Regions from separate parts of the Kitasatospora sp. NPDC007106 genome, predicted to be linked through region 2. Evidence: riboswitches for the same ligand, from Rfam matches in the RefSeq annotation. Region 2 holds a riboswitch; each other region holds the start of a gene.
The links. Region 2 has a riboswitch for cyclic di-AMP ahead of ABZ641_RS26090 (NlpC/P60 family protein). Riboswitches for the same ligand answer to the same signal wherever they lie in the genome.
Positions count from the first base shown of each region.

Region 1: linked by a shared signal. The riboswitch ahead of ABZ641_RS27100 (transglycosylase family protein) and the one ahead of ABZ641_RS26090 (NlpC/P60 family protein) in region 2 are both predicted to bind cyclic di-AMP.
Region 3: linked by a shared signal. The riboswitch ahead of ABZ641_RS09615 (transglycosylase family protein) and the one ahead of ABZ641_RS26090 (NlpC/P60 family protein) in region 2 are both predicted to bind cyclic di-AMP.

Region 1 covers NZ_JBEYFP010000503.1:259-4,211, forward strand. The annotation lists gene ABZ641_RS27095 (hypothetical protein) at 1-26, opposite strand, end outside; gene ABZ641_RS27100 (transglycosylase family protein) at 200-1,372, opposite strand; cyclic di-AMP (ydaO/yuaA leader) riboswitch at 1,378-1,576, opposite strand; gene ABZ641_RS27105 (hypothetical protein) at 1,843-2,028, opposite strand; gene ABZ641_RS27110 (hypothetical protein) at 2,171-3,953, shown strand, end outside.
Region 2 covers NZ_JBEYFP010000462.1:216-4,510, reverse strand. The annotation lists partial or broken gene ABZ641_RS26100 (NYN domain-containing protein) at 1-99, shown strand, start outside; gene ABZ641_RS26095 (NlpC/P60 family protein) at 291-1,319, shown strand; cyclic di-AMP (ydaO/yuaA leader) riboswitch at 1,679-1,867, shown strand; gene ABZ641_RS26090 (NlpC/P60 family protein) at 1,878-2,945, shown strand; gene ABZ641_RS26085 (NlpC/P60 family protein) at 3,184-4,242, shown strand.
Region 3 covers NZ_JBEYFP010000065.1:409-17,204, reverse strand. The annotation lists gene ABZ641_RS09635 (Ppx/GppA phosphatase family protein) at 1-479, opposite strand, end outside; partial or broken gene ABZ641_RS09630 (DUF501 domain-containing protein) at 617-1,126, opposite strand; gene ABZ641_RS09625 (septum formation initiator family protein) at 1,123-1,557, opposite strand; gene eno (phosphopyruvate hydratase) at 1,662-2,948, opposite strand; gene ABZ641_RS09615 (transglycosylase family protein) at 3,153-3,983, opposite strand; cyclic di-AMP (ydaO/yuaA leader) riboswitch at 3,988-4,153, opposite strand; gene ABZ641_RS09610 (cytochrome P450) at 4,366-5,655, opposite strand; gene ABZ641_RS09605 (SDR family NAD(P)-dependent oxidoreductase) at 5,918-6,346, shown strand; gene ABZ641_RS09600 (MazG family protein) at 6,304-7,296, opposite strand; gene ABZ641_RS09595 (glycosyltransferase) at 7,278-8,657, opposite strand; gene ABZ641_RS09590 (beta-glucanase) at 9,039-9,842, shown strand; gene ABZ641_RS09585 (hypothetical protein) at 9,856-10,104, opposite strand; gene ABZ641_RS09580 (hypothetical protein) at 10,448-10,855, opposite strand; partial or broken gene ABZ641_RS09575 (glutamine synthetase) at 11,832-11,918, opposite strand; gene ABZ641_RS09570 (NACHT domain-containing protein) at 12,574-16,275, opposite strand.

The DNA of each region.
Region 1 (3,953 bases), on a different contig from region 2:
AGCGTGACGGTGACCTTCGCTGCCATGGCGGCTCCTCAACTCCGTGGGAGCGTCAGCCTATCCGCGCGGGCAGGCCGCAGCCCCGGGGCGGCGGGAGGCCGCTCCGGGGCTGCGGAGGGGGAGAGGAGCGCCCGGGCCGAGGGACCCAGGTACGGCTTCGGGCGCCTGCCCCGGCGTGTGTGACGCCGGGAGGGGCGGTTCAGACCCGGCCGGCGAAGTCCGGGGCCCAGTTGGCGATGGTCTGGACGCGGACGCCGGCGCTCGGGTTGGCGGCCTCGACGTACTTGCCGTCGCCGATGTAGAGCGCGACGTGGTGCACGCCGGAGTTGCTGCCGTTGTTGGACCAGAACAGCAGGTCGCCCGGCTGCAGGTTGTCCAGCGAGACGCGGGTCGAGTAGTCGGCCTGGTCGGCGGCGACGCGCGGGACGGAGATGCCCGCGGCGCGCAGCGCGGCCTGGGTGAGGCCGGAGCAGTCCCAGCCGCCGTTGCCGGTGCCGCCGTAGATGTAGGCCTGGCCCACCTTGGAGAGCGCGAAGTTGACCGCGGCGGCCTTGGAGCCGGTGGCGGTCTGCGCGGTCGTGGTGGTGGTGCTCGCCTTGACCGCGGTGGTCGCCGGCTTGGCGGCGGCCGGGGCGGCCTGGGCCGGGGTGGAGGACGCCTTGGCGGGGGTGCCCAGCGACAGCTTCTGGCCCGGGTAGATGGTGTGCGGACCGTTCTTCAGGACCGACTTGTTGATCTCGTAGAGCTTCTGCCAGCCGCCCTGGACGTGGTTGTGCTCGGCGATGGTCGACAGCCAGTCGCCGGCCCGCACGGTGTAGGTGGCGCCGTGGCTCCACTGGCCCTGCCGGGACTTCTGGCCCTGCCAGGCCTTGCCGTCCTGCGAGGTGCCGGTGGAGGCGGTCGAGCCGGTGGAGGCGGCCGGCGCGGCCGGCGCGGCCGGCTGGGCGGGGGTGGTGGCCGCCGGGGCCGGGGTGGAGGCGGAGCCGCCGGTGTTGATCTCGGGGGCCGGACCGCCCTTGGTCAGGCCGGCCTTGACGGAGCAGACGGGCCAGGCGCCGGGGCCCTGGACGGCCAGCACCTTCTCGGCGACGGCGATCTGCTGGTCCTTGGTGGCCAGGTCGGCGCGGGAGGCGTAGCTGCCGCCGCCGAAGGAGGTCCAGGTGCTGTTGGTGAACTGGAGGCCGCCGTAGAAGCCGTTGCCGGTGTTGATGTGCCAGTCGCCGGAGGACTCGCACTGGGCGACCTTGTCCCAGGTGGAGACCGAGGCGGCGGAGGCGGTGCCGGCGGCCAGCGACGGGATGCTGAGGCCGATGCCGACGACGCCGGTGGTGGCGAGAATGCGGCGGCCGCGCTTGGAGTTGATGGACAGCATGAAGCAGCGTTCCTCTCCCACGCCTGCGAGGTGAGCTGTCGGATTCGGGCTGGAGTTGCCCGGCCGCGCGCGCAGGATCCGGCGATCCCTCGCCGTTTCCGCGCGTGCGGCTTCACCCCAAGCCGGGGAGCGGTGCTGGACCGCTCCCGGGCGACTTACCTGGTTCCCCCGCCCCTGCCGAAGTGCGTTTCGCATTGCCAGTCGGACCGCCGGCAGGACTCGGCGTTCGGGCCAACTGGGTCCGTGTGACCACGAACGTGGGAGGACATTAGACAGAGTTAAGTTCAAACCGCAAACATGTGTGATGCCGGTCACAGCCGATCTTGGTATATTCCATGATCGACCCCTTGATCTTTTCGTGATCGACTTCTGTCGATTTCCGGCAAGGCCCTTCCGGGAAAACCGGCCTGTTTATGCTTCAGGACGGGGGGCCGGGCGACGGCCCGGGGGAGGGGTCGACCGCTCATGGATCACCACGGGCAGCACCGGGAGGCGGAGTCCGGCGGAGTGCCGCGACGGCCGGCGCCGCACCGCCGGGTCGGCCGGCGCAGGATGCTCGTCTGGCTCGGGATCTCCACCGCCGCGGCCGCGGTCGGCGGCGGCGAGTTGGCCCGCCGTGCGCTCGCCTCGTCGGCCGCGCCGGCGTCGGCGGCCACGCCCCTCCCTGCGGCCTCCGGAGGGCCCTCTGCCGGGCATGCGCGGGCTGCCCCGGCTCCTGTCGGCCCCTCGCCCTCCCCGGTCGATCTGACGGGCCGCCGCTGGTCCGACCCGGCGGGCTGGGGCGGCGCCGTCCCCGGGGTGAGGAGCGCCGTCAGGATCGCCGACCGCGTCCTGCTGGACGCCGACGCGTCGATCGGCTCCCTGGTGGTCGAGCCGGGCGGCTCGCTGGTCTTCGCCCCCGGGCGCAGCCTCACGCTCTCCTCCGCGGGCGCCGTGGAGGTCCGCGGCGTCCTGGCGCTGGCCCCGGCGGACGGCTCCGTGCACACCCTGAGATTTCCGTCCGTGAACGAACGAAGCTTCCGCGGCGGCGGCATGACGGTGGTGGAGGGGGACACCGGGCTCTGGGTGACCGGCACCGGCTACCTGCGGCTGGACGGCGCCGCCAAGACCGCCTGGGTCCGCGCCGCCGCCGCGCTGCGGGCCGGCGACACCGAGCTGCGGCTGGCCGAGCCGCCCGTCGGCTGGCGGGCGGGCGACGAGCTGGCCGTCACGCCGACCGGACCCCCGAGCGAGGACGAATTCTCCACCCGGTACGATCTGTGCACGATCAGACGGGTCGACGGCAAGACCGTCACGCTGACCGCACCCCTGGCACACCCGCACCCGCGGGTGACCGCCGGCGGCGGCGTCGCGGTCGGCGCCGAGGTGCTCAACCTGACCCGCAGCGTCCGGATCGAGGGCACCGCCGAGGGCCGTGCCCACGTCCACCTGACCAGCTCGCGCCGGGCCGACGTCCGGCACGCCGCGCTGCGCTGGCTCGGCCCGCGGCAGCCGGGCAAGGAGACCTGGAACGGCTCGTCGGTCACCGAGCCCGTGCTCGGCCGGTACGGCCTGCACTTCCACATGCTCGGCGACACCTCCCGCGGCACCGTCGTCGAGGGCGTGGTGGTCCGCGACAGCGGCAGCCACGCCTTCGTCCCGCACGCCAGCCACGGCATCACCTTCCGCAGCTGCATCAGCCACAACACCTGGGAGGACGCCTACTGGTGGGACGGCCCGCTGGACACCCGCACCCCGCAGGCGCCGTCCGACGACATCACCTACGAGTCCTGCGTGGCCTCCCGCACCGTCCACGAGCCGAACCCCCGCGGCTACCGGCTCACCGGCTTCTCGCTCGGCGCCGGCACCGGCGGCACCGCTCGCGACTGCGTGGCCGTCGGCGTCCAGGGCGCCACCGGCGCCTCGGGCTACGAGTGGCCGGAGACCAGCGAGGGCGTCTGGACCTTCGAGCGCTGCCTGGCCCACAACAACCTCGAGAACGGCCTCTTCGTCTGGCTGAACGCCCGTCACCACCACACCCTGGAACGCTTCGTCGCGTACCACAACGGCGGCTGGGGCGTCGAGCACGGCGCCTACCTCAACGACTTCGACTACAACGGCGGCGTGCTGTACGGCAACGGCGCCGGGGGAGTGGCCGTGCACGCGCTCGGCCGGGACAAGGGCACCGTCTTCGACGGCCTGCTGATCGACGCCGCGGGCCAGTCCGACTACGCGGTCGCCACGGCCAAACACCAGCTCGCCGGAACGACGGTGACGATCGGTCGGAGCCACCTGACGGGCTATCGGAAGGCCGGCGTCGCGTTCCGGGCCACCGCGGACGGCGAGCCGGACGACATCGCCGTGCTGGACTGCTCCTTCGGCGGCAACGAGGTGTGGCTCGACCCGCAGGCACCAGAACCGGCCCGGATCGTCCTGCGCAAGGCCGGTGAACGGCAGGCCGTGCAGCTGCGGCCGGGCCCGGGCAAGGCCGAGTGGAACGCCGCTGCCGCACCGGCCGCAGTGGACGGGCCGCCCCGGGCGGTCGTCACCCCCGCGATCCGGCTCGCCGACGCGGCGGCACCGACCCGGCGGCTGCCCGTCT
Region 2 (4,295 bases):
GTGGTCTCCACGGATCGGGAGGTCGCGGACGGCGTACGGAAGGCCGGTGCACGCCCGGTCGCGTCGATCCTGCTGCTCAACCGGCTCGCCCGGCCCTGACGGGTCGTCGGCCCAGGTGGAGGGCATGGTGGCGGGGTTGTGTCGGGGTGGTGAAATCCAGCGTTCCGCGCCAAGTTCGCCCGGCACGGGAGTGGCGCAGGGGGCGGATCTTCACTAGGGTCTGGCGTCAAACCTATTTTCCGGACGTCCACCCGATCGGGTGAGTCCAGCAGGAAGAAGGAGCTAGTCCCTTGGCCTCCCACCGCCGTCCCAAGCAGCCGAGCCGCGCGCGGGTCACCGTGCTCACCGCTGCCGCCGCGACCGCGGTCGCCCTGTCGGCCCAGGCCGCCGCGCATGCCGCGCCGGCGAAGCCGAGCAAGGACGAGGTGAAGGTCCAGGTCGACAAGCTGCTCGAGGAGCAGGAGCAGGCGGCCGAGAAGTACAACGGCGCCAAGGAGCGGGCCGACCAGCTCCGCAAGCAGGCCGACCAGCTGCAGGACCAGATCGCCCGCAGCCAGGAGCAGCTCTCCCAGGTGGCGTCGGGCCTGTCCGCGGTCGCGGCCGACGAGTACCGCACCGGCGGCGTCGACCCGACGGTCGCGCTGATGCTCTCCTCGAACCCGGACAACTACCTCGCGAAGGCGTCCAGCAACGAGCAGGCCACCGACACCCAGGCCTCGACGCTGAAGGGCCTGCGGGACCAGCAGCGCCGGCTGGACCAGCAGAAGCAGGAGGCCGCCGCCATCCTGTCCGAGCTGGACCGCTCCACCCAGGTCCTGAACGACGCCAAGTCGGAGGTCCAGAAGAAGCTCTCCGAGGCCCAGAGCCTGCTGAGCACGCTGACCGCCGCCGAGCGCGCCGCGGTCCTCGGCACCGACCGCGCCTCGCGCGGCGACAGCCGCTACGACCTGGGCAGCCTGCCGCCGGCCTCCGGCTACGCGGCCACCGCGGTCGCCGCGGCGATGGGCAAGCGCGGCACCCCGTACGTCTGGGGCGCCACCGGCCCGAACTCCTTCGACTGCTCCGGTCTGATGGTGTGGGCGTACGCCAAGGCCGGCGTGTCGCTGCCGCGCACCTCGCAGTCGCAGGCGAGCGTCGGCGCCCGGGTACCCTCCTTGGCCGACGCCCAGCCGGGTGACCTCGTCATCTACTACTCGGACGCGCACCACGTCGGCATGTACATCGGCAACGGCCTCGTCGTCCACGCGCCGCACACCGGCGACGTGGTGAAGGTGATGGACGCCGACACCCTGCCGATCAAGACGATCCGCCGCGTCTGACCCTCCAGTAGCAATTCGGACATAAGCCTCACCTGCGGCGTTTCTGATGCCGCATGACACGCCCGGGCGCGTCGCGATCACCGTGTGATCTCCGACACGCCCGGGCGTCGCGTTTTGTCCGCCGACGGGTGACATCGCGTCAGCCGAGCGTGGATTGCCGGTCACCGGCGGTCGCAATCACATTTTCACGACAACATTTCCCCGTCGTTTTTCTGACAAGGATTTGAACGGATCACGGATCGGTTACTAGGGTCATCCCCACGGATCACCGCACAGTGGTTCGCCCAACCCGGGCGGCGGCGGTGGTCGCCGCCGAGTCCGCGACGCAGCAGGACGGTCCCGACCGTCCACGGGGAGCCCCTGCGGGGGTGCTGTCGAACGGAGCCGGGGAACCACGTTTCCCTCGGGGTGAATCGGCGTCAGGTCGGCCGCGCCGGCCGGGCCGCGGTCGGACCGCGGACGGGCGGGTGCGGGCGTGAGGCGTCGTAGGGCAATGCTTCCGGCCCGAACCCGTCAGCTCACCCGGTAGGCGGTGTGAGGAAGAAGGAGTCCGCCTTCGTGGCGTCCCATCGTCGTCCCAAGCCCGTCGGCCGTACCCGTGCCTCGATCCTGACTGCGGCAGCCGCCACTGCGGTGGCCCTCTCCTCGCAGACCGGCGCGCACGCGGACCCGACCCCCACCAAGGAGCAGGTCGCGGCCCAGGTCGACCAGCTCAACGAGCAGGCCGAGGCCTCCAACGAGGCCTACCTCGCGGCCGAGCAGAAGCAGCAGGACCTGCAGAAGCAGGTCACCCAGCTGCAGGACCAGGTCGCCCGCCAGCAGGCGGAGGTCAGCGGCGTCCAGGGCCGCCTCGCCGAGGTCGCGGCCCAGCAGTACCGCGACGGCGGCATCTCGCCGACCGTCCAGCTGATGCTCTCCAGCAACCCGGGCGAGTTCCTGGGCCAGGCCGGCGCGGTCAGCCGGATGAGCGCCACCCAGGCCGACACCCTCAAGTCCTTCAAGGCCGAGCAGGCCAAGCTGGACGGCCAGAAGGTCGAGGCCGAGCACAAGCTCGCCGAGCTGGACACCAGCACCCGCGCGCTGAAGGCCAAGAAGGAGGAGTTCCAGGACAAGCTGGCCAAGGCCAGCGCCCTGCTGAACACCCTCACGCAGAAGGAGAAGGACGACCTCGCCGCGGCCGAGGCGAAGGCGGCCTCCGCGGCCAAGTCCTCCGCGGACCGCGCCTCGCGGGACACCGCCCGTCCCGACCTCGGCAGTGTGGACGTGCCCTCGGGCTCGTACACCGCCAAGGCGATCGCGGCCGTCAAGTCCGCGCTGGGCGCCCCGTACGTGTACGGTGCGACCGGCCCGAGCACCTTCGACTGCTCCGGTCTGATGCAGTGGGCGTACGGCAAGGCCGGCGTCTCGATCCCGCGCACCTCGCAGTCCCAGGCCGGCGCGGGCACCAACATCGGCACCAACATCGCCAACGCCAAGCCCGGCGACCTGGTGATCTACTACGGCGACCAGCACCACGTCGGCATGTACGTGGGCGGCGGGCAGGTCATCCACGCGCCGCACACCGGTGCGGTCGTCCGTTACGTCTCGGCGACGGCCATGCCGATCTCGGCGATCGTCCGGGTCTGACGGCCCGTCCGGCGGCTCCCCGCGGGCCCGGCTCCCCCTGGGGGCCGGGCCCGCGGCCGTTGCCGCACCCGGCGGCCCAGTCGGCAGAATGTCCGATTGAAGGTCAAATATTCGGTGCTGGCAGGGTTTGGACTAGCTCGGCCGGACTCGCTAACGTCTGCCCCCGGATGTCCGCGAGGACGCCCGCCCGACCCGGGCGGCGGCGGCCGTCCGTTCGCAGGAACGGAGCCGCCGCCGCATGTCCGCGCATCGACGCCCCCAACTGCCGGGCGGCCACACCCTCGCCCGGGCCCTGGTGCTCACGGCCGCGGCGACCACGGCCGTCGGCGCCACCGTCGGCACCGCGGCCCACGGCGCCCCCGCCGACCCCGGGCGGCGGACGGCCGACGTCCGGGCGAAGGTCGACCGGCTCTACGAGGAGGCCGAGCAGGCCAGCGAGCGCGCGAACGCCGCGGGGGAGGACCAGAAACGCCTGCAGACCGAGGCCGGCCAGCTGCAGGACCAGGTCGCCGCCGGCCAGGAGGAGCTGAACGGGCTCTACACCGACCTCGCCACCGCCGCCGCCGCCCAGTACCGCGACGGCGGGCTCGACCCCTCCGTCCGCCTCATGCTGGAGTCCGACCCGGCCGGCTACCTCACCCGCGCCCGCGCCCTCGACCAGGCCGCCAGCCGGCAGAGCGACACCCTGCACCAGGTGCTCGACCGGCAGCGCCGGCTCGACCAGCGCCGCGCCGAGGCCACCGCCAAGCTCGCCGAGCTGGAGGAGGTCCGCCGCTCGCTCGCCGACCACAAGGACGAGGTCCGGCGCCGGCTCGGCGACGCCCAGCGGCTGCTCGGCGGCCTCACCACCGACGAACGCGCCCGGCTGGCCGCGGACGACGCCGCCGACGCGGCCCGCCGCGCAGCGCACGGCGCCGACCGGATCGACCTCGGCGACCAGCCGCCCTCCTCCGACCGTGCCGCCGCCGCCCTGGCCGCCGCGATCAGCCGGATCGGCTCGCCCTACGTCTACGGATCCACCGGCCCTTCCACGTTCGACTGCTCCGGTCTGATGTACTGGAGCTGGCGGCAGGCCGGAGTCACCCTGCCGCGCACCTCGCAGGCGCAGGCACACGCGGGGAGGCGAGTCAGCCTGTCCGAGGCGCGACCGGGAGACCTGGTGATCTTCTACAAGGACATGCACCACGTCGGCATGTACGCCGGCGGCGGCGTGGTCGTGCATGCCCCGTACCCCGGAGCCCGGGTCCGCTACGAGAGCGTCGGTGCCATGCCCGTCAGCGGGGTGGTGCGGGTCTGAGCGCCTTCCACCGGCAGCCCGGCCCGTCCGGCGGGGAGGCCGAGCCCCTGGTC
Region 3 (16,796 bases), on a different contig from region 2:
GCCTGCACCTCGTCACCGCCGAGCACGAACTCGGTGGAGCCGCCGCCGAGGTCGAAGACCAGGTACGGGGGCTTGAGGGAGCCGCCGGTGAGCTCCTTGGTGGCGCCGGTGAAGGAGAGCCGGGCCTCCTCGTCGCCGCTGACCACCTCGGGGACGACGCCGAGGATGCCGCGCACGCCCTCGGTGAACTCCGCGGCGTTCTCGGCGTCGCGGGAGGCGCTGGTGGCGACGAAGCGGATCCGCTCCGGGCCCACCCCGTGCGCCGCGACGATCTCCGCGTACTCGCGGCAGGCGGCGAAGGTGCGCTCCAGGGCGTCCGGGTGGAGCCGGCCGGTGGAGTCGACGCCCTGGCCGAGCCGGTTGATGATCATCCGGCGGTCGAGGTCGGCGATCTCCCCGGTCGCCGGGTCGAGGTCGGCGATCAGCAGCCGGATCGAGTTGGTGCCGCAGTCGATCGCGGCGACCCGGGTGGCGGTCACTGGTCCTCCTCCTCGGCGCGGGCGCGCTTGGCGGCGCGCTCGGCGGTCTTCTGCTCCTTGGCCGCGATGACCGCGGCGTGGTCCTGCTCCTTGGCCCGGTTGCGCAGGACCCGCTCGCCGGCCGCCTCGACCTCGGCCGGGGAGACGCACGGGCCCTTGGCCCACCAGTCCTCCAGCATGCCGATGGCCTCGTCGCCGAGCGGGTTGACGCCCTCGCCGGCCGCCAGCGAGTGGCCGACCAGCACGTGCAGGCACTTGACCCGGTCGGGCATGCCGCCGGCGCTGGGGAAGCCCTCCAGCACCTCGATGGCGTCGCGGCGGGCGATGTAGTCCTCGTGGGCCGCGCGGTAGGCGGCGGCGAGCTCCGGGTCCTCGGCGAGGCGGGTGCTCTGATCCTTCATCACGCCGTCGGCCTCCAGGGTGCCGATCAGCGAGGCCGCCTTGGGGCAGGTCAGGTAGTAGAGCGTCGGGAAGGGCGTGCCGTCGGGCAGCCGGGGTGCCGTCTCGACCACGTCGGGGTTGCCGCAGGGGCAGCGGTGGGCCACCCCGCGCAGCCCGCGCGGGACCCGGCCGAGCTGGGCGGCGATGGCGGCGACGTCGGCGTCCGACACGGTGCCGTCGGTGGCGGGGTGCTGTTCAGAGGTCATGGCGTGCTGTCTTCGTGAGGAGCGGGCGTCGAGTCGGCCAGGTCGACCGACTCGAGGACGGTGGTGTACCAGGGCTTGGCCGCCCTGACCGGGCCGGTGGGCAGCGCGTCGGCGGAGGCCGGGCCGGGGGACGCGGAGGGGTCGACCGAGACGAACGGGGTCTCGCCGGGCATCGCGAAGTGCAGCCGCTCGCGGGCCTGCGCCTTCACGTACTCCGGGTCCTGCCAGCGGGCCTTCGCCCGCCGGAGCTCGTCGACCTGCTGCCGGGCGTGCTCCGCCCTGGCCCGCTGGTCGGCGATCTCCGAGCGCTGCGTCAGGAACTGCCGGGTGGGGTAGGCGAGTATCGCCACCAGCGAGCACAGGACGAGCACGAGCACGGTGGCGCGGCTGGTGAAGCGCGGACGCCCCGCCAGTCCCGGGATCTTCCACATCGCTCGTACCCCTCCTGCTCACGCCGGTGCCCCGGCCCCCACCCTACGGGGTGGTTGCCGGGGCACCGGTCCAGCGGCCGTGTGTCAGCGCGCGGGTGTCAGCCTCAGCCCTCGTACTTGTAGCGGGGGAACGCGCCCCGGCCGGCGTACTCGGCGGCGTCGTCGAGGATCTCCTCGATGCGCAGCAGCTGGTTGTACTTGGCGACGCGCTCGGAGCGGGCCGGGGCGCCGGTCTTGATCTGGCCGCAGTTGGTGGCGACGGCGAGGTCGGCGATGGTGACGTCCTCGGTCTCGCCGGAGCGGTGCGACATCATGCAGCGGTAGCCGTTGCGCTGGGCCAGCTCGACGGCGTCCAGGGTCTCGGTGAGCGAGCCGATCTGGTTGACCTTCACCAGCAGCGCGTTGGCGGTGCCGGTCTCGATGCCGCGGCGCAGGCGCTCCGGGTTGGTGACGAACAGGTCGTCGCCGACCAGCTGGACCTTGTCGCCCAGCTTGTCGGTCATGGCCTTCCAGCCGTCCCAGTCCGACTCGTCCAGCGGGTCCTCGATGGAGACCAGCGGGTACGCGGCGACCAGCTCGGCGTAGTAGTCGATGAGCTCGGCGGAGGAGATCGCCTTGCCCTCGAAGGTGTAGGCGCCGTCGTTGTGGAACTCGGAGGAGGCGACGTCCAGGGCGAGCGCGACGTCCTTGCCCGGGGTGTAGCCGGCCTTCTTGATGGCCTCGACGATGAGGTCGAGCGCCTCGCGGTTGGAGTCCAGGTTCGGCGCGAAGCCGCCCTCGTCGCCGAGGCCGGTGGACAGGCCGCGCTCCTTCAGCACGCCCTTGAGGGTGTGGTAGACCTCGACGCCCCAGCGGACGGCCTCGGAGAAGGACTCCGCGCCGATCGGGGCGATCATGAACTCCTGGATGTCGACGTTGGAGTCCGCGTGCGAGCCGCCGTTGAGGATGTTCATCATCGGGACGGGCAGCACGTGGGCGTTGGGGCCGCCCAGGTAGCGGAACAGCGGCAGGTCGCTGGCCTCGGAGGCGGCGTGCGCCACGGCGAGGGAGACGCCGAGGATCGCGTTGGCGCCGAGCGAGGACTTGTCGGGGGTGGCGTCCAGGTCGAGCATGGCCTGGTCGATCAGGCGCTGCTCGGTGGCGTCGTAGCCGACCAGCTCCGGGCCGATCTGCTCGATGACGGCGAGGACGGCCTTCTCCACGCCCTTGCCGAAGTAGCGGTTCTTGTCGCCGTCGCGAAGCTCCAGGGCCTCGAAGGCACCGGTGGAGGCACCGGACGGGACAGCGGCACGACCGGTGCTGCCGTCGTCGAGGCCGACCTCGACCTCGACCGTGGGGTTACCGCGGGAGTCGAGGATTTCGCGGGCTACGACGACATCAATGGACGGCACGAGGCATCTCCTAGCGGAAGCGGATGAGGGTCGTTACGACCAGAGCCTAACCGCACGGGCCCACCGGGCCGTGCCGCGCATGGCCCTGTCTCACCGTGTGGCCGGTCTACTCGCCGGTAGTTCACCTGAAGGACCACAAAACCGGCCGCCCGCCCGCGGGTGCCGCCCCGCGGGCGGACGGACCGTTCGTACCGTGCCGGACCGTCAGGCCAGGCGCAGCTGCTGGCCGGGCAGGATCAGGTCCGGATCGGCGCCGACGGCCTCGCGGTTGTTCGTGTACAGCTGCTCCCAGCCGCCGGGCAGCCCGTGCGCGGCGGCGATGCCGGACAGCGTGTCGCCCTCCTGCACGGTGTACTGCTCGCGGCCGAGGGAGGGCACCGGAACGGCCTGCAGGGTGCGGGCGCCCTCGTCGGCGCCGTCGTCGGCCGGGTCGGCCGGGTCGGCCGGCCCGGTGGGCGCCGGCGGCAGGTGGCGCTCGTAGACCTCCTGGTGCGCCGTCCAGTACCACTGGTCGTCCTTCTGGTACCAGTACACGCCGGAGTCCGCGTCGAAGCCGCCGCGGCCGGGGAACTGCGGCGACGGCGACGACGGGGCCGCCGGGGCCGCCGGGGCCTGCGTCCGTCCGGTGCCGCTGCGCGTCCCGCCGCTCCCGGCGGACGCGCGGGTCAGGCCGGCGCGTTTGGAACACACCGGCCACGCGCCGGGCCCCTGGGAGGCCAGCACCTTCTCGGCGACGGCGATCTGTTCGCTCTTGCTCGCCTGGTGGGCGAGCGGGGCGTACCGGGCGCCGCCGAACCCCTTCCAGGTCCGGGCGGTGAACTGCAGCCCGCCGTAGAAGCCGTTGCCGGTGTTGATCCTCCAGTTGCCGCCGCTCTCGCACTGGGCGACCTTGTCCCAGATCGAGACGGGGGCGGCATGGGCTCCGCCCGCGGTGAGCAGCGGCAGGGCGAGGCCGACACCCGTGACACCCGCGACGGCGACCGCCTTCTCGGCGGACGTCCTGCGGCGGTGGCGGCCAGGTCCGGTGAAGAGCATGGGTTGTCCCTCTCCGAACGCCTGCGAGGTGAGCTGTCGGGTTCGGACCGGGAGGCTGGCCCGGCCGCGGCCGCAGGAGGGGCCCTGCTGACGCGGCTTCACCCCTAGCCGTGGGGACGGCGACGAACGTGGTTCCCCCGCCCCTGTCCTGGGTCTCGGTCGTGAGGCCCGGGCACGGCGGACAGGATTCGGCGTTGCCGTGCCGGGGTCCGCGGCTGCGGACTGTTCGGGAGAGTAAGCAGATCGAACGACCGATCACAAGCTCATATCGCGGGTATCACGGAGCAATTACGGAGAGCCGATAATCGCCCACGAACGATGCAGGTTTCTCCTGATTGACGAGTGTTCAGATCCGACCGGATCCGACCGGTGCGACACACCGTCAGACCGTGTCGCGCCGCCCGGACGGCCCTGCCGGGGTGAAGGCGACCGGCAGCTCGCGCAGGCCCCGCATGATGAGGCCGCCGCGCCAGCGCAGGTCCGCCGGGTCGGCGTCCAGGGCGAGGTCCGGCAGCCGGGTCAGCAGCGTCGCCAGGGCGGCCCGGCCCTCCAGGCGGGCCAGCGGGGCGCCGATGCAGTAGTGGATGCCGTGGCCGAAGCCCAGGTGCGGGTTGTCGGCGCGGGCGAGGTCCAGGGTGTTCTCGTCGGAGAACCGGGCCGGGTCGCGGTCGGCCGCCGCCAGCACCACCAGCACCGGGTCGCCGACCGGGATCTCCACCCCGCCGATCGTCAGCGGCCGGGTCGCGAACCGCCAGGTGGCCAGCTCCACCGGCCCGTCGTAGCGCAGCAGCTCCTCGATGCCGGTCTCCAGCAGGCCGCTCTCGCCGCGTGCCACCGACTCCTGCAGCAGCGCCCGCTGCCCGGGGTTGCGCAGCAGGGCGTGCAGGCCGTTGCCGATCAGGTTGACGGTGGTCTCGAAGCCGGCGAACAGCAGGATGAAGGCCATCGCCGCGGCCTCGTTCTCGGTCAGGTGCTCGCCGTGGTCGCTGGCCCGGATCAGCCCGGAGATCAGGTCGTCGCCGAGGTCGGCCCGCTTGCGGTGGATCAGCTCCGCCAGGTACGTGCGGATCCGCTTCACGGCCCGGCCGACGCCGCCGCGCTGCCCGCCGGGCTGGCCCGGCTTGGTGTGTCGCAGCATCATGCCGGCCCAGTCCCGGAAGTCGTCCTGGTCCTCCGGCGGCACGCCGAGCAGGTCGCAGATCGCGTAGATCGGCAGCGGGAAGGCGAACTCGTGGATCAGGTCGGCCGTGCCGCGCCCGGCGAAGGAGTCGATCAGCCGGTCGGTGAGCTGCTGCACCCGCGGCTCGAACTCCGCCACCCGGCGCGGCGTGAACGCCTTGGAGACCAGCCGGCGCAGCCGGGTGTGGTCCGGCGGGTCGATGTTCAGCAGGTGGGTCATCAGGTCGGCCTGCCGCTCGCCCGGGATGCCGACCCTGCCGGAGCGGTGCGCCTGCTCGCTGTGGTGCACCGGGTTCTTGGAGAGCCGGGCGTCCGCGAGCGCCTGCCGGGCGTCCGCGTACCGGGTCACCAGCCAGGCGTCCACCCCGCTGGGCAGCGTGGTGCGGTGCACCGGCGCGTGCTCGCGCAGCCAGGCGTACGCGGGGTAGGGGTCGGCGGCGAACTCCCAGGTGAAGAGTTCGGGTCGGTCGTCGGGTCGGGGGGTCTCCGGCATGCCCCGACCGTATCCGCTGCCGGGCGCCCCTCCCGACGGTGCCCGACCGGCCCGCCCGGCCCGCGCGGGCGCCGTCGGGAGGCGCTGCCCGAGGGCCCGTGCGGGACGGCCGGATCCGATCGGCCCGGACGGGCGTGAGCCTGGTCACCTGGGGGGTAATCCCTGTTGCGGAGGGTCGCGAGGTGCCTACGATCCTCCGATAACCGTGAGGGCGGACGTGCGGAGCCGCCCGCGGGGTGTCGTGCTCAGAGAGGAGCAGGCCGTGCGAGTAGCCGGGGCAGTGGTCGTCATCGCCGTACTGAGCGGGGGCGAGGGGGCCGACCTGGCCCGCCGCTTCGCCGCCGCGGGCGCCGCGGGCATGCTCGTCGCCGATCTGCGCCCGGGTGTCGCGGAGGACCTCGCCACCGAGCTCGACCGCCCCGGCTGCCCGGTCGTCGGCGTCAGCGGCGACGTCCACCAGCCCAGCGACGTCGCCGCCCTGGTCGACACCGCGAGCAAGCACCTCGGCCGGATCGACCTCTTCGCCGTCGCCGGCCCGCACGGCGAGCGGATCGTCTCCTTCGCCGACCTGGACGACAACCTCGCCCCGCTGGCCGAGCTGCTCGCCCTGGTCGGCGAGGCGATCAGCGAGGTCGTCCCGCCGCAGCGTCAGTCCGACAGCCCCTCGGCCGTCCGCACCGCCGTCCGGTAGCGCCGCGCGGCACCGCGCAGCGCCGCGTCGACGTCCACGCCGGCGTCGTAGGCGCGCTGCGCCACGGCCAGCAGCAGCTCGCCGACGTTCTCCGCGGTCAGCTCCCGCGGCAGTTCGTACGGGGCGTCCGGCACGGCGGTGAAGCCGGCCCGGCGCACCCGGGACACCAGCTTGGCCGCGTACGCGAGGGCGGGCAGGCCCGACGGGACGCCGTCCAGCACCGACTCCCGCTGCTTCTCGGCGGCCTTCAGCTGCTCCCAGTTGGCCTCGACCTGGTCGGAGCCGGTGGCCTCCACGTCGCCGAAGACGTGCGGGTGGCGGTACATGAGCTTCTCGACGATGTCGCCGGCCACGTCGTCGACGGAGAACGGGTCCTCCGGGTGCTCCTCGGCGATCCGCGCGTGGAAGAAGACCTGCAGCAGGACGTCGCCGAGCTCCTCGCGCAGCGTCTCCCGGTCGCCCTCCTCGATCGCCTCGACGAGCTCGTACGCCTCCTCGACCAGGTACTTCACCAGCGACTCGTGGGTCTGCTCGGCGTCCCAGGGGCAGCCGCCGGGCGAGCGCAGCCGGTCCATCACCGAGGCGAGGTCGAGCAGCCGCGCGCCCGGCAGGTCGTACGAGCCGGGCAGCAGCTCGATCTCGGGGACGCTGCCCGCCTCCTCCACCGCGAGCCGGGCCAGGGCGTCGGTGAGGCCCGGGTCGCCGTCCGGGCTGCCCAGCCAGACCACCGGGGCGGCCTCGGCCAGCATCCGGGCGAGCGCCGGAGCGGACGTCCGCTCGACGGTCTCCACCTCGACGCCGGCCTGCCGCAGCGCGGGCAGCTGCGGGTGCTCCGGGTCGGCGGCCAGCACCCGGCCGGCCGACCGCAGGGCCTCCCAGGCGGGCCAGGACAGCAGGCCGGGGGCGACCCGGTGGGTGGTGGTCAGCAGGATCAGCTTCGGAGTCTCCACACCCCCGAACCTACCGTCCCTCGGCGGCGCCCCGACGCGTCCCGCCGGGCGCCGCGGGCGGACCGGTCAGGCGGACGGCGCGCGCTGCGGCAGCCAGTCGGTGGTGCTGTCGACCAGGGCGATCTGCTGCGGGTCCCAGCGGCCGTAGCGGGGGTTGACCTCGACCTTGAGCTCCCGGCCGGCGTCGGCGAGGGCCTTGCGGACCACGGCGTCGCCCTGCTCGGTCCGGGCGTCCTGGCCGGCCGCCGAGGCGATCTTCTTGATGCCGATCTGCTGCCGGTAGAAGCCTCGCCGGAGCCGAGCAGGCCGAGGGCCCGGCGCCGGCGGTCGGAGATCGGGGTGACGACGGTGCGCCGGCGCTGGCGGCCCGTCCAGGAGACCAGGTGCCGGCCCAGCACCCATTCGCGGAACATCACCCAGAGCGCGAAGGCGGTGCCGAGCGTGCCGACCAGCAGGTAGGCGGGGTAGCAGGCGAGCGCCCGCCGCACGCCGAGCTGGAGGCTCGCGGTGGTGAGGGTGACCGCCGCCATGACCAGGAACCACGAGCCGAACCAGCGCACCGCGTCGAACTCGGTGAACCCGGTGGCCAGGTGGTAGAGCAGCGAGACGTAGCCCGCGGCCAGCAGGGCGCTGTCGACCATCATGGCGCCGAAGACCTTGGTGAAGCCCCAGCTGCGGAAGAACAGGCCCTTGTGCTTGTCGATGGCCTGGGCCCAGCCGGAGGCCCAGCGGTGGGTCTGGGCCCAGTACTCGCGCCAGCCGCGGGGGTCGCGGACGGCGACGAACTCGCCGCGGACGAAGCCCGCCGGGCGTCCGTGGCGGTTCATCTTGAGCGCGAGTTCGACGTCCTCGCAGAGGCTGTCGGCGGACCAGCCGCCGACCGCGCGCAGGTCGTCCACCCGGTACAGGCCGGCCGAGCCGGAGAGCACCGCGACCCAGCCGTGCCAGGTCTCGACGATCCGGGAGATCCGGTGCGCCGAGGCCCACTCGACGGCCCGGGAGCGCTGGAAGAGCCCGGTGCTGCTGTGCGGGGTGACCGACAGGCAGACGCCGCCGTAGCCGTGCTCGTCCATCACCCGCAGGCAGGTGTCGAAGACCTGCCGGGAGGCGAAGTAGCCGTCGGCGTCCAGCAGCGCGACATGGCTGGTGGTGACCCGCTCCAGGGCGTGGTTGAGCGAGCGGGGCTTGCTCGCGAAGCCGACCTCGATGACCTCGGCTCCGCATTCCGCGGCGATCCGCGCCGTCCCGTCCGTGCACGAATCCGCAATGACGAGGACTTTCTGCGGCGGCACGCTCTGAGAAAAGGCGGATTCCACCGCGATCGCGATGAAATCCGCCTCGTTGTGTGCCGGAATCAGCACGGTGACCGAATGCGTCACCGGCGTGCGAACCACTTCACCGCCGCGCCGACCGCGGTGGTCGCACCCCCGATGGCCAGCATGGCGAGCGAGGCGACACCGGTATGGGCGAGTCCGTACATTCCCTCTGCCTCCTTTGTTGTTCCGCCCGCGGACGGGTTCCGCCCGACGGTTCCGGCCGACCGGGGAGATGGTGCGGGCCGGTGAATGAGTCAGATGTACCACGCAGCCGTCTGCTGTCAGCTCATCACACAGCACAGTCGCCGCGACTCTCCGTCAATTCATCCGGTCAGCTCTGGATACGGGCATCCGCCGGGCCGACCGCGCATCGTGAAACCACCGGAGCCCCGCCGTCAGCCGGACGGCCGCCGGTCGAGGAGGGACATGCACCCGCTCCATCTGCTGCTGGCGGCCGCGCTCGCCGCGGTCCCGGGCGGCGCCCACCGCGCCGTCCCCGCACCGAGCCGCATCGTGTTCATGGACACCTTCGCCACCCTGGACGTCGGCCCGGGCCGCACCTGGGGCTGGCAGACCGCCGCCTACTCCCGGTGCACCGACAGCAGCGACAACCCGAACGCCTGGAAGCTCGACCGGCTCACCACCGCCGCGCTCTCCACCGCGTCCGGCCACCTCGTCATCACCGCCACCCCGCGGCCGGACGGCGCCTGGAACACCGGGCTGCTCACCACCGGCGACTCCTGCGGCTCCGGCGGCGACAGCGTCCAGGTCCGCACCGGGGACTTCCTGCTCGCCCACATACGCCTGCCGCAGGCCGACACCGGCACCTGGCCCGCACTGTGGACCTGGCGCGACGGCCACAACGAGGTCGACGTCTTCGAATGGCACGCCGACCGGCCGGAGAACATCGAGTTCGTCAACCACGTCCGCAGCGGCGACACCGTCTTCACCGCGCCCTACGTCGGCGCCGGGAAGTGGATCTACATCGGTGCCAGGTTCGGCGCCGACAACACCACCTGGTACATCGGCACCGACCGCAACCGCCTCACCGCCGCCTTCGCCGACCACACCGGTGTCGGCCCCGACTTCGCCGCCTACTTGATCCTCAACCTGTCGGTCAGCGACGGCGCCTTCCACTCCCGCCCGCCGGGCAGCACCCCCGCCACCCTGGAGTCCGACCTGGTGATGATCCAGCGGCCGGCGCCGGTCGGCCTGCCCGACGCGCCCTGACCGGCCGCGGCGCCTACGCCACCTGGAGGCAGTCGCGCCCGGACGTCCCGGCGCTCGACAGGTACGTCCCGGCGGATCCGCCCCCGGCGACGCTCAGCAGCTCCATCCCGTGCCGGCCGCCCGGGCCGTAGCCCAGCGCGGTGAGCCTGCGGCAGAGCTCCGAGGCCTGCGCGTGGTCGGCGCCCGCCACCGCGCTCACCATCAGCGAACGGCGGGGCAGCCCGGACGGCGAGGGCTGCACCAGCACCGTCCCGTGAGCCACGCCCGGCAGGCAACGGACCTCCTCCGGGACGTCCTCCACCACCGCGCCGGGCGCCGTCTCGGCAGCCGGCTCCTCCGAAGCCCCCGGCGCGGCCGGCGGCGCGCACGAGGGCCCCACCGGGACGGGGGCCGGCCGACCGGAGTCCGCCGCGGCCTCCCCGTCCGCCCCGCACCCCGTCACCGTCATCGCCACCAGCCCGGCAGCCGCCACGGCCGCCCACGCCAGTCCCCGCACGCGCATTCCCCGCCCCCGAGCCCGTTCGAACCAGCGATGATCATATCGACGCCGGTGCGGTGTGCTCGGACGTCGCACCCGGCGGCCCCCGCCACCGGCCGGGCGGCGCCTACTGCCCCGCCCACCGCCGAAGTCTCGCGACGGCGTCCGCCTTCGCGGCAGCCGCTCCGGACGTCTCCCCCCGGCTCGCCACGAAGGCGCTGATCGGCGTCCACCGCATCCGCCCCGCGGGCGGCCTCCATCTGACGGCGGGAAAGCCGGTGATCCCGACGACGTACTGCCGGGGGATCACCCGCGTCCACAGGTAGCCCCGCACCGTGAGGTGGCCACCCCTGCACGTCACGCCCAGCCGATAACCCCGTACCCCGAGGACCGCCCCACCGACCACGACCACCCCGGCCACCAGGCGCGACAACCCACCGGCGGCCTCCACCGCGTACACGAGGCCCCCGATCGACGGCACCAGCCCGAGCACGGCATTGGCGACGCGGTTCACCCCCGACGGTGACAGCTCCATGATCCTCCCGCCCTTCGTCCGCACTCGGAGGGTTCCCGCCGTGGGGATTCCCCGTGCCCACCACCCGGCGTCCACCGCACCGCCGTGACGCTCCGCAGCTACCTCCGCCGCGCCCTCCGACGAGTCACGACCACCAGGCGCACGGCGTAGAACGCGACGAACAGCACCGGCAGCACCTGCTGTGGTCTGCGGCTACAGCACCTGCAGGTTCTTACGGAGCAGGCTGTCCTTGACCTGCTCTGATGCCGTCAGCATCTGTCAGCACCGGTTGCTCGGCCCACCTCACACGGCCCGTAGTCCAACTCCTGCTTTAGGAGCACAGGCGTCAGCCACTTGGACTGACCTGGCCCGATACACGCCAGTCGGGAGGCCAGCCAGGCCGCGCCAGCGCCCGCGGTTCCGCTGTTCCCCGCCTAACCGGGCACGGCTGTGGCACGCCGCTCCTAGACCTTGTGGAAGAGCTCTGGAGGTACGTCGGGCGGCATGGCGTTCGTGAGCGTCACGTACGCCGGCCCGTACGGTGTCTCAACGCACCAGTGTTCCCATTGGTCCAGCTCGTGCGAGATGTATCGGCGCATCAGACTGCGGAGCTGGTCCCACTCCGCGGCTGACAGGCGCCCTTCGGGTGCCACGTCATGATCCACCAGCCCCACAGTAGTGAGCCGCACTCAAGGCTGGAAGATGGTGGCTACTGCGGGATTGGCCCCCTTCGTCCCGAAGCAACCCGAGCAGGCCTGGGGCAGTACCGCTGACCTGCGCTAATAGTCTGCAACGTACGCAGTCGTCCGCCGAGGTACGGGTCCCGCTACAACGCGGGCGAGACACTCAACCCGACGGTGCGAGAGGGACACTCCTACCCTCATGGCCCACAGACGGCCCAGGAAGGACGAAAGCCCTGAAAACGCCTCTCGGGCCGGCGGATCGCATCCACCGGCCCGAGGGGCGTCGTACGCTGCAGGCCTGCTCCGGCCCGCGGTTACAGCACCTGGAGGTTCTTGCGCAGCTCGAACGGGGTGACCTCGGAGCGGTACTCCTCCCACTCCTGGCGCTTGTTGCGCAGGAACTGACGCAACGGAATGGCCGCCTGTGGGTTTGCACGGCAGACCACTCCTGACCTGCTGTGAAGCCGTCGCCGCTTGTCAGTGTCCGTCGCCCCCGGTTCCCCTCGCACGGCCCACAGACGGCCCAGGGCCAGACCCCTGCATTACACGGATTGGTGTTGGCTACAGGCCGGGGCCTGCGCGTGACCCACGCTGGACAGCTCTAGGGTTCCGCGCCTTTGGCACCCGTGATTGACCGTCACGTACCACCCGAACCGGCACGACTGTGGCACATAGCCTGTCCCTCGATGCAAGCTACTGGCAACGGGGTAGCTGAGGTCTCTTGTCGAGGCCTGCTAGCGCCCATCATCCGCTGGCGACCAACTGTGGTTGCCACGGTGGCTGTACCTCACTGCAGTACAGCCACCCGTCCGATGCCATACGGCTCTGTCTTCACTTCCCGCTGTCCGTGTATCGGCTGTGGTAATACCGCCCCAACCACAGCAGTTGCGGGATTCGCAGATCACCAAAAGCCTAAGCAAATATCCTTAACTACCGGCCACCAGGTACGAGTTCGATCACCGGGTGAGATACCCCATCATCACTCCCGAATGTCCTGCCACAGGATTCACCACCCGCTATCGTCTCGGCGTCCCGTTTGATCCACCCGACGACAAGCTAGAACCACTTCTGCTCCTCCGCGATTCTAAGAACCGGCCTGACATGCCCCCTGCGCCGGGCGAAGTTATTTTCGGCGGAGGTGAGCAGATTCGATGGCATGTCCCACGCCCTTTCCATTACCTGCTCCGCAAGCGAGCGCGACATTTTGAGCACCTTGGCATCAAATCTCGGACGGACGGGGAAAAACACCCCCGGACCATACTTGCGGTCAATCACAGATAGAAAATCTTGCTCGGAGATCGCATCCACAGAGAACCGCTCCCAGGCGTACTGAATGAGCAATCTTGCCAAAACCGGATCATCCTCAAACTTTCCCGAATTCAGCGCCAGGGCATCCTTCTCCACGCAAGGCTCCACCCTGTCAAAGAATAGCACTACCATGCGGGATCCATTTTTCCATGCATCCCTTGAGTGCAGATTGCTCGGAAGAATCTTTTGTGCCCTGCTGGAGAATCTGCGAGATACCTGGGTAAACTGCAGCAATACGTCGAAATGGTCTACAGAGATCGAATCAACAGCAGACGCAATGCTTCCTCGAAGCTGCATGATCACCTCGGCTTCTGCCCATGTGAACATGGTCGCAAGCCACACTGTCCGCTCAAGTTCTGAAGCAGCTGCGTCAAGCTGCGCCAACCACCATGCATCCTGCTTGCCTCGCCGCTTTGCGTTCCGCACCCGGTCGATGAAGGGGAAGGCAGGGTCAAACAGTCGATCAGCGCCCGCGCCGCGTTCCTTTTGCGAGCGCACCGCGCCCGCGGTGATCCCAATGCAATAGCTAGCCCAGCTTTCGCCAAAGCTTTCGTCGAGCAGTCGACAGAACTCTTTCCAGTGAGAAAGCTCTTTCGCCCCCCCGGATGAGCTAAAGGATTCCTCCATCAACGAACTCAGGCTCACAGTCGCAGCGACGGACGCAGAATTTGAAGACGGGAAATCCTTCACGTCGTGCAGCCGTGATGTCAGGTAGTTGATAATGGGAGGCGAGTCTCCCTCGGTAAACATCGACCAAACTGTCGGGTTAACCATGAACGAAAGAGTTCCCACGAACCCATCGGAAGTCGCCGTAAGCGGATCAGAAAGTACGTACAGGCTGGCTTGACGGCGAAGAATCTCGCTCGCAGCCTCAAAGTAGGCACCAGCTGCAACCAAATCGGGAATGAGCGGCATCAGGAATTCGTCATCCGCACCCAAATCGGCGATACCAATCGCGGGAAACACGTCCAGCCATCCACCAATTTTGATCCATGGCCTCCTGTCCCCTGGGTCCTTCCTAAGGAAATCCTGAAGCCACCTACCCTCGACATTAATAGAGGTGTTCGCCTTCTGCGCCATAATCACGGCGCATGCCGCCCGCGCGCGCTCACTAAATGGATCGGACCCAAGGATTTTCCACATCTTTTCAACCACGTACGAACCGCCGGCCTTGTCGACCAGGAAAAGATTAAGGTCGGAGCTATCGGCCATAATATATGATCGCGCCCTACGCTCCGCCCACCTGATTCCTGGCTTGTCGAAAAGACTGTCGAGGAGGCGCTCCGTAGCAGGCACAGACTGGAAGAACACCCAGTCCTGAAGCAATGCCAAGGCAAGCACGCGCGGATAGTTCATCCCTCGAAACTCGGGCTTGCCGCACAGAATCGCGACTCGCTCGGCCAAGTCAAGGAGCTCGCCCATCGTGAAGCACCCAGCAAAAAAGCGGGTAACGTTCAGCCAATACGAGTTCGGAGCAATACCATCGAATCTGTCTGGCTTCGTGCCACTCGCGGATTGCGTGGCAGAGATGTAGGGGGCAGTATCGTACAGGTAGCGCGCAGCAAAATACTCTCGAAGCGGCTGAACCTCGAACTCGTAAGTCCCCTCCACCCTCGATACGAGGGCGACGATACGGTCCATTCCAGTCAGCAAATCGTCCAGCAGCGCCTCGGGCTGGCGAAGCTCGCGCAGCCTGCTCCGCACTACGGCTTGAAGCTCATCCCGGTCAATTCGACCAGTTGTTCCGCGCCCTTCGGCTCTGGCATGAATGTAGAAGGCCAAGTGCTGATGAATAGAAATTAGGAGATTTCTATGCTCGCGCACAATTGAGCTCTTCTCCACCTCGCGATTAAAATATGACTCAACATAGGAATCGTATAGCTCTGTCCTTTTGTCGGGCAGACTCGGCCCCTTATGGAGAATCAAACTCAGCAGGATAGAGAGCTGCATTGTATTCTTTGCCAGCTCAGCCATGTGCGGCGCAGACATCTTTTGAGAAAGAATATCGCGAATCTCGGCAATGTCCGATGCTGCCAAATTTCGCGCCTGACCCCACCGGTCGGTATAGTTGAGTGCAATGTCCGGCGTGATTGCGGCAAGTTTCAGATACTGAAACCTCTGATGCGAGAAAGACGGCGCATTCGATACAGCGGTTGGCCGACTGGTGATCAGAACCCGAACCCTTCGAGAGTTCTGATTGAGTCGAACGATAGCGGCGCTGACCTCCTCCACTACTTTGCTTCGGTCCTCAAGGTCAGCAACCTCGTCAAGCGCGTCAAGAATGATAAATACTGGATACTCTTCAACCAGAAAAGCAAGATCGGACACGCTGAAGTCCAAGCCGCCGGAGTATCGCTCCACATGTGCCGCAAGTGCCCCTTCGAGCGATTTCTTGCCATCATGAAGAGTGTCGGATTTTCCGGACCAGGGATCAAACCCGTTCAGCCATGACGCCAAGTCACGGAGCTCAATCTTGAAGGGCATAAGAACGGCAGAGCTCGAGTGTGCCGGCGGGAGGTTGATGTCTTCCCGCTGCAATAGTCTGGCACGGTGAACCTGGGCAATGTACTGGGCCAAGGTTGATTTACCTTGGCCGGGAGCGCCCTCTAGTACGATCTGAGGGAACGTGTCAGAGAAATCTGCGTCTAGAAGAAGGTCGGCTCCCCCCATCAGGGGATATCGGCCGGTAGAGTATGCATGGTACCGGCGCGGCAGCCTCTCGGCGGCATCGACCCTTGCAGCGTTATAGACGTCGGCGGAGCTGACCACATGAACTCGGGATGTCGATTCTTCCTGATGAAGCCGGCGGTTAACCGCATGGGCGTAGTGCGCGGCTACCCCTTCATGGCCGTTATCGGGCCCCAGCATCGGCGCAAGTGGTACATCGACAAACAGGTCGAAGAGTGAACTAGGCAGCAGATGGGCCTGCTTGAACCTAATCGACGAATCCCGCTCGAACTGGTGGGCAAAATAGGAGATTAGCGCCCGCTGCCGGCGCCTGCGACTTTCCTCGGGCCCCATCCGCTCCACCACTAGACGGAGAAGATCGGTTCCAGAAAGCAGCGAAGGGTATCGAAGCTTGAGGTCGTAGTTTGTGTCGAGGCGCCTATCAAGGTCGTCCCTCCACCAGCACTGCGCTTCGATGGGGACGTTTTCTCTTAGGTAGCGGTCAACCTTGTCAATGGTCCCTGTATCAAGATTCGCACTAGGCGGAAGATTGGTGATCAAGAAGTATTTAGTGAATCCTCGATCCTTAAGCCGCTCGATCTTTTCCAGTTCCCCATCGATCGATTCTGCGATCCATTTGAACGGGTCCCTGATGCTCGCAGGCTTAGCTGTGAACTTAACTTGAAACACTATGTCTGAGTGGCCGCTGCTTCGGGCAGTTGCATCCCTGCCTCCATCGGCCATTCCCACAGGGAAGCACTGAACTCCGGGATACTCGTTCACCAGGAGAGATTGACACAGCATCTGGAATCGCTGATTAAGAAGCGATTCATAGTTATAGTCCACACCGGCTCCGCGCTAGGACCGCCTAAATGACCAAAGCGTACAGGGAACTCGGGTCACAGAGGGTCTGAACACAGAAAATCGAGAAGCTTCGACTTGTCGGGCTCCTGCCAACTTGCGGCCAGTTGGCTGGCCGACGCCCTGAAGCCAAAGGCAGTGGAGCGATACGGCCGGTCTCCTGTCCGGTCAGAGCCGGCTTGATCCGGAGACGGGCACTTGCTCACGATCTCTGACAAGCCAGTAGCAGGCGCGTATCTGGCGAGCTGGCCGCCGACAGCCCCTTGCCTTAGCAGCTCCTGGGACTCCGGGCACGCCCTTGGGTGGCAGGTCGTGTGCGGTGTCCGCCACCGCCCGCCCCTACTGGCGTAGCCCGTTGGCGTACATCAACGGGAGATGGGCGTGGAACGCACTCCCAGCAGCCACGGTCACAGCCTATGCTCTCCCGAGTTCTGGCCACCCGC